2 regions of the Arthrobacter russicus genome follow, and region 2 is predicted to be linked to the other one. Evidence: riboswitches for the same ligand, from Rfam matches in the RefSeq annotation. Region 2 holds a riboswitch; the other holds the start of a gene.
The links. A riboswitch is a leader RNA that binds a small molecule or an ion and turns the genes downstream of it on or off. The one in region 2 is predicted to bind cyclic di-AMP.
Positions count from the first base shown of each region.

Region 1: it holds a riboswitch for cyclic di-AMP, as region 2 does, so the genes downstream of both, JOE69_RS10565 (aggregation-promoting factor C-terminal-like domain-containing protein) here and JOE69_RS17850 (M23 family metallopeptidase) in region 2, are expected to answer to the same signal.

Region 1 is NZ_JAVDQF010000001.1:2,254,985-2,258,382, forward strand. It holds gene JOE69_RS10560 (hypothetical protein) at 406-1,062, shown strand; gene JOE69_RS10565 (aggregation-promoting factor C-terminal-like domain-containing protein) at 1,120-1,830, opposite strand; cyclic di-AMP (ydaO/yuaA leader) riboswitch at 1,836-1,977, opposite strand; gene JOE69_RS10570 (MarR family winged helix-turn-helix transcriptional regulator) at 2,139-2,567, shown strand; gene JOE69_RS10575 (MFS transporter) at 2,581-3,398, shown strand, end outside.
Region 2 is NZ_JAVDQF010000001.1:1,590,427-1,593,824, forward strand. It holds gene JOE69_RS07445 (C40 family peptidase) at 1-685, opposite strand, end outside; cyclic di-AMP (ydaO/yuaA leader) riboswitch at 688-851, opposite strand; gene JOE69_RS17850 (M23 family metallopeptidase) at 1,058-2,089, opposite strand; cyclic di-AMP (ydaO/yuaA leader) riboswitch at 2,097-2,280, opposite strand; gene JOE69_RS07455 (iron-dependent transcriptional repressor DtxR) at 2,382-3,077, opposite strand; gene serC (phosphoserine transaminase) at 3,339-3,398, shown strand, end outside.

The DNA.
Region 1 (3,398 bases), 660 kb from region 2:
GGATCGGCGAAGCCGGGCCTTGGCAAACCTGGTTGGGCCTCGCATGTCCGCCCTTGGTAGGCCCGTCCAAATCACAAGTTCAGTGGGCTCAGACGTCCCTGCCCACTGAACGTCGCGATTGGACGGGCAGCGGGGCTGTTTTGCCGCTGTGTGTTGCAGAAAGTCCGAGCCGGCTGCGCGGTTCGGGGATATGCTCTGAATATGGACCAATTCCAGCCCCCCAGTGTGCCACCCGGACCCGCGAATCAGCCGCAGCACGGCGAACCGGAGCAGCCGAATCAAGCAGCCCCGAGCCAGCCGCAGCAAAGTCAGCCACCGTACGGTGCTCCACAGCCGCCTTATGGCCAGCAGCCCGCTGGTCAACCGGCCATTGGCCAACCGCAGCCGCCGGCCTATGGCCAGCCGGTGAACCAGGCGCAACCACCGTACCCGGGCCCGCAAGGCGAACCGCAACAGCAACCGCCTTATGCTGCGCCGCAACCGCAAGCTCCGTACGGCGCCCCACAAAGCCAAGCGCCCTACGGCCAGCCGCAGTTCCCGGCGTACCCGGGGAACTACGCGGCGCCGCAGCTGGCCGAGGTGGAGCGGCCGCAGAGCATCAAGATCGCGGTGCTGTTGATGTATGTCGGTGCCGCTTTGGCCCTGATCGGCGGAATCTTCGGCCTGTTCACCGTGGAGCTGGGAATTCAGCTGGGCCTGAACAGCACGGACGTGCAGCTGAGTGCCCGCGAGTACGAGGCTGCGGCGACGATCGCGCGGGTTGTCGCCTATGTCGGCGTGATCTTCGGCATCGTGGTGGGCACCGGCTTGTGGATCTGGATGGCCATGGCGAACAACGCCGGACGGAAATGGGCTCGGATCCTGGCCACGGTTTTCGCGGCAATCGGCATCATCGGCGGGTTGGTCTCGTTGATTTCGAATTCTGCCAACCACACCCTGGTCCTGGCAAACATGATTTTCGGGATTCTGACCCTGATCGTTTCGGTGGCTGCACTGGTGTACCTGTGGCTCAAGCCGTCAACGGAGTACTACAACTTCAAGAGCCAGAAGATCACCTATTAAATCAACAGCGGTTGGCGCCGTGTGGCGCCAACCGCTGTTGATTTAAGCATCGGCTGCTCAGTACCAGCCGACCGCCTGCGATTTGCCCCAGGCTCCGCAGGGGCTGCCGTAACGCTGCTTGATGTAGCCCAGGCCCCAGGTGATCTGGGTTTTGTAATTGGTCCGGTAATCGGCGCCAGTAGTTGCCATCTTTTCGGCCGGCAGCGACTGGGCGATGCCATAAGCCAAGGACGACGGGTTCTCCGCAGTGGTCCGCCAACCCGATTCGCGGGTCCACAGTGACACCAAGCAGGACATCTGGCTTTGATCCCAGCCGAAGCTGCCCAGCTGCGAGGCGGCGAAAGCCTGGGCCGCTTTGGGGTCGTTGACCGCCTGGATTTCCGAGGACGCGGCATCGGTGGTGCTGCCCGCCTTCTTTTCCGCCGGGATCGACTTGGAGGCCACTCGGGCGAAGTCGAGGTTTGCTGCGGCGTTCGCGGTGATCGCGGTGGCAGCGGCGTTCTCTGAAACCACTTGCGGTTCGGGGGTGTTGGCTTGGCCGGTGGTCGCGATGCCGGCGACCATGACGCCGGCCACGGCTACCGCGGCGACGCGCTGGGCGGGAGCTTTCGGCGTGGCGTCCCAGAGCTGGCCCAAGGTGCCTTTTTGCGGCGTGGCACGACGGCGTCCCCTGCTGGAACCGGAAGAATTCCGCGGCGCCGGTCCGGAGTTGCTTTCACCGGGCAAAGCGGCGTGCCGCGCGAGCGTGCGGCGTGACGAAGTGGTCACGTAGTGGTGCCTCTCTCTTTGCCTGCGAGGTGAGCTGTCGGATTCGGATGGAGAGCATCCGGCCTTGAATTTCAAGGCTTCACCCCAAGGCCGCCCAGGATCGGCAGCCGAAATTGGTTTCCCCGTCTCTGCCGGTATTGCTGGATCCATCCGGTAGCGGCAGAGCTCGGCGAACTCCCGGAGGCCGTGCCTGCTGTTGCCGGCACTCAATACACGATACGTGAGGTTGCCGGAGAAGTCACATTTCGGTAACAGGCGGAAGACTCCCATATTTACTTAGCAAAGCTAATGACCTATGCTAAGTAAATATGGAAGCCAGGAAGAAAAGCGCCTCGCTCGCGGTGGAACTGCGGATGGCGATCATGCGCACGTCACGCAGGCTCCGGGTGGAAGCCACGACGGAATCGATCACCGCGGGCCAGTTCACCGTGCTCGCCCTGCTGGGCCACGGTCCGTTGACTTTGCGCGAACTGGCGGATGCCGAACACGTCCAGGCGCCGTCGATGACCCGCACGGTCAACGGACTCGAAGCGGCCGGGCTGGTCAACCGTTTGCCGCACCCCAGCGACGGACGGCAAGTGCTCGCGGAGCTGACCGCGGCCGGCCGCGAAGTGCTGACCGACACCCGGCAACGCCGGAACGAGTGGCTGGAAAAGCGGTTGGCCAAACTGAGCAATGAGGAGCGCAAGACGTTACGGGAAGCAGCGGAGATATTGCAGAAAATGGCCGCCAAATGACCGGAGTTGCCGGATGACCCGCATGTTCAGCGCGATGAAGGTCTTCAACTACCGGTTATGGGTCACCGGCGCCCTGGTGTCCAATATCGGCACGTGGATGCAGCGGGTCGCCCAGGACTGGCTCGTGCTCACGGTGCTGACCGACCATTCGGGAACCGCGGTCGGCATCACCACCGGTCTGCAGTTCCTGCCAATCCTGATCCTCGGACCCTGGGCCGGCTTGCTGGGCGATCGTTACTCGAAGCGGAAAATCCTCCTGATCACCCAAACCGCGATGGGTTCCTGCGCTTTGATTTTGGGTCTCCTGGTGGTCACCAATACCGTGCAGCTGTGGCACGTCTACTTGCTCGCACTGCTGCTCGGCGTCGGCAGCGCGATCGACGCCCCGTCGCGCCAGGCCTTCGTCTCCGAAGTGGTCGAGGCCCCGGACGTGCCCAATGCCGTCGCGCTCAATGCGACTTCGTTCAATCTGGCCCGTTTGGCCGGCCCCGGTCTGGCCGGCCTGCTGATCGCCTGGTTGGGCACCGGCCCGGCCTTCCTGATCAATGCGGCGAGCTTCGGCGCGGTGATCATCTCGCTGGCCAAGATGCGCCCGGCAGAACTGCACCCCTCGGCCAAAGCACCACGCGGCAAAGGGCAGATCCGCGAAGGCCTGCGTTACATCAAACAGCGCCCGGACCTGCTGATGATCATGATTCTGGTCAGCCTGGTGGCTACGCTGACCATGAACTTCCAGATCACCAATGCCTTGATGGCCACCGCCGTCTTCAACCAGGGGCCAGGCGAATACGGCCTGCTCGGTACCGTGATGGCGGTGGGCACGCTGGCCGC
Region 2 (3,398 bases):
TCAAGGTGCCCTGCGAGGGGTTGAGTGCGCCGATCTCCATGCCGTTGCCCAGGTAAATGGCAACATGGCTCCCGCCGTTCTGCACCACCAAGTCGCCCGGCTGCGGGGTGGAAGTCTGCTTCATCACGTTCCACTGGTTGGTCCGCGGCAACGAGATCCCGGCCTGGGCATAGGCCCAACCGGTGAAGCCCGAGCAGTCCCAGCCGTTGGGTGTGGTGCCGCCCCAGACGTAGGGCTTGCCTTTTCCGCTCAGTGCATAAGCGACGACGGCAGCAAGGCCGGCACCTGCCTGGACATCAGCGGCTTCCGTGGCAACGGGCTTCTCCGCCGTGGCCGTGGTGGTGGCAACCCGGTCCGACTGCACTGCGGTCCGCGTGCTGATCGCCGGCTTCGGCGTAGAGCTCGTGGCCGGACGGTCGAAGACTACCGTGGCGTCTGCTGCTGCGGTGACCGTCTGCGCGGCGATCTTGAGGCTGCTACTGGCGTTCTCCGCAGAGGCCCGACCGGTGTCTGCGGCTTCAGCCGGCAGACCCAGGCTGGTCACGAGCCCGGTGGCAACCACTACTACTGCGGCCTGACGGCCGAAGCTGCCCGCATTGGACGCTACTGCTTTTGAAACTGCAGTCAGCGGATTAGTGCTGACGTTGGCCGCGCGATGGCGACCGATAGACGTCTTAGACGACACGTTTAGCCTCTCCCAAAGCCTGCGAGGTAAGCTGTCGGATTCGGATGGGAGTCACCCGGCCGCATCAGCTCCTTCCGGAGCATCTGCGACTTCACCCCAAGGACTTCCTAAGAAGCCCGCATGTGGTTCCCCCGCCTCTGCCAGACGAATGTTGCGAACGGACCTCGAGCGGTGGCAGAGCTAGGCAATCTGCTCGAGGACACCAGCTTCTGGAAACGCCGGTGCAGATAAGACGCTACAGCAGTTTCCATCGAATGTCACATTCCGGTTACGGAAATTTCATTCCAAGGGATGATTTCGTGACCTATCGTTATTTAGTACAGTGGGCAGCGCAAATCCGCCCGGCATGCGGCCGGCCAAGGGAGCAGCTGCTCAGAGCCAGCCTTGCGGGTCTACGGTCTTGTCATTGACCATGACCTCGAAGTGCAGGTGGCAGCCGGTCGAGTTGCCCGTGGTTCCGGTCAGCGAGACCACATCGCCGCGACTGACTTTCTGGCCCACCTTCACCTGCAAGGACGAATTGTGGTTGTACGTCGTGGACAGCCCGTTCCCATGGTCGATCACCACCCGGTTGCCACCGCCGAAGGGATCCCAGCTGGCGAAAGTCACGGTGCCGCCGGCAGCGGCGTAAGCCTGGGTGCTGCATGCGGCGACCAGATCCTGGCCGGTGTGCAATTCCCCGCTGGCTCCGGTCAGCGGACTGACCCGGTACCCGAACGGCGAGACGACGGTCATCGACGCGAGAGGCGCGGACAGCGTTCCCTTGGCGGCAGCCGGCGCCACCTTGCTGGCCGAGGCGGAAAGCAGCTGACGCAGTTTGCCGTCCGGATCCGCCTTGCTCGTGGTTTTGGTTTCGCTGAAGTCCAGGACCGCATCCGCCGCGGCGCTGATCGGCGCGGAACTCAGCGGAACGCCGTCGGCCACCGGCACCGTGGCCGGCGCGGTTCCCACCGTGCTCGGCGCCACGAACGCCAGCGCCAAACCGGCTGCGGCCAGGGCGATGCCGCCGCGTTGCGCGGTTTTGGCCGAACGCAGACCGGGCCGGGACGCCGGGACGGCCGCCCGGCGTCGGACCCGGCGCGCTGCTGCCCGATTCAACTCCTGGGCGGCCACGCTGGGCGTGGCAAGAGAGCGGTTGGAGTTCGACGCCGGTGCGGTGGCCGGCGCAGGCGGGATCACCGGCGCCGGACGGCTGCCGGCTTCCGGCGCGATTGCGCCCAAGCGGGCCCGCCGGGCAGCGTCCCGGGGGCGGAGCCCGGAAGCGCTTGCCGTCGCCTGGAACGGAGTCTTCGGAACCTGCGCGACGGGTGCGGTCACCGCCTCGGCCGCGGCGAAGGGTGCCGTTTCGGAAAGTGGCTGCGCCGCGCTGCGCCGCCCTCGCGGGCGGAGCTCCTGACTGCTCACTGACATGGAATCCTCTCTCAGGCACTTGCGAGGTTAGCTGTCGGATTCGGATCGGAGAGCGACCCGGCTCGCAACCGTCTGCGGCAATGGAATGCCCGGCCAAACAGTTGAGAGCTTCACCCCAAGGCCGGTCGTCGACCGGCCAAAAATGGTTCCCCCGTCCTTGCCTAAAGAACTAGAAGCCCGTCGCGCAGAGGCAAGGCTCAGTGCTGGCGCGGGTAACGCTTTGATTTCGGCGTCAGGTTTTTACTATACGGCATTGAACCGTTTTGTAACAGTTCCGTTATCTAACTCAGGCCATCGAGACGAAGATGTGCACCGCTACTTCAGCAGGCAGCTCCAGTGCGCCGTCGATGTCCGGGACCCGGACCGAGATGTAGTCGCCCACTTGTTCCAGGGACACCGCGACGCCGGGCAGCAGGCCGGCCTCTTCAAGCTGTCCGAGCAATTCCGGATCGATTTGGATCCGTTCCGAGAGCCGTCCGATGACGACTTTCGACTCCGGCGTGTATTTCGCCATCGCGTCGACCATGTTGATCACGCCTTCAGTGAATTCCCGGGCCTTGTGCCCGCCGAACGATTCCAATCCGGGGATCGGGTTCCCGTAGGGCGAATCGACCGGCCGGCCCAGCAACTCGTACAGCCGCTCCTCGACCCGCTCGCTCATCACATGCTCCCAGCGGCAAGCCTCTTCGTGCACGTACGGCCAATCGAGCTTGATCACATCGGACAGCAAGCGCTCGGCCAACCGGTGTTTGCGCATCACCGAGGTCGCCCGGTCACGACCCAAATCGGTGAACTCCAAGTGCCGGTCTCCGGAAACTTTGACCAGACCGTCCCGCTCCATCCGCGCAATCGTCTGCGACACCGTGGGACCGGAGTGGTGCAGGCGCTCTGCGATCCGGGCCCGGAGCGGCACGATGTGCTCTTCTTCGAGTTCCAAGATCGCCTTCAAATACATTTCTGTAGTGTCAATCAAGTCGGTCACGTGAATAACACTCCTCACAACGGCGGACAAACTGGGGCAGCGGGTCACCTCGCAGCGGCAAACGCCATCGGAAGCTCCACGCGGAAACCTGACTCTAACTTAGCCTGCCGGAGTACCGGCCGGAAATCAGAGCCGTCACCACGGCTGCCCTGCCCGCCGGAGTATTACCTCTCCGGTTTAGGCCCGACTTGGCTGCTGCGGCAGAATGTACCCAACCACCGGTTCAACGTCGAACTCGCCGCGTCTATTTCTGGAGCTCCCGTGACTGAAAACGCTACCGCCCAAGCCGTTCCGACCATTCCGGAGGAATTGCTGCCCGCC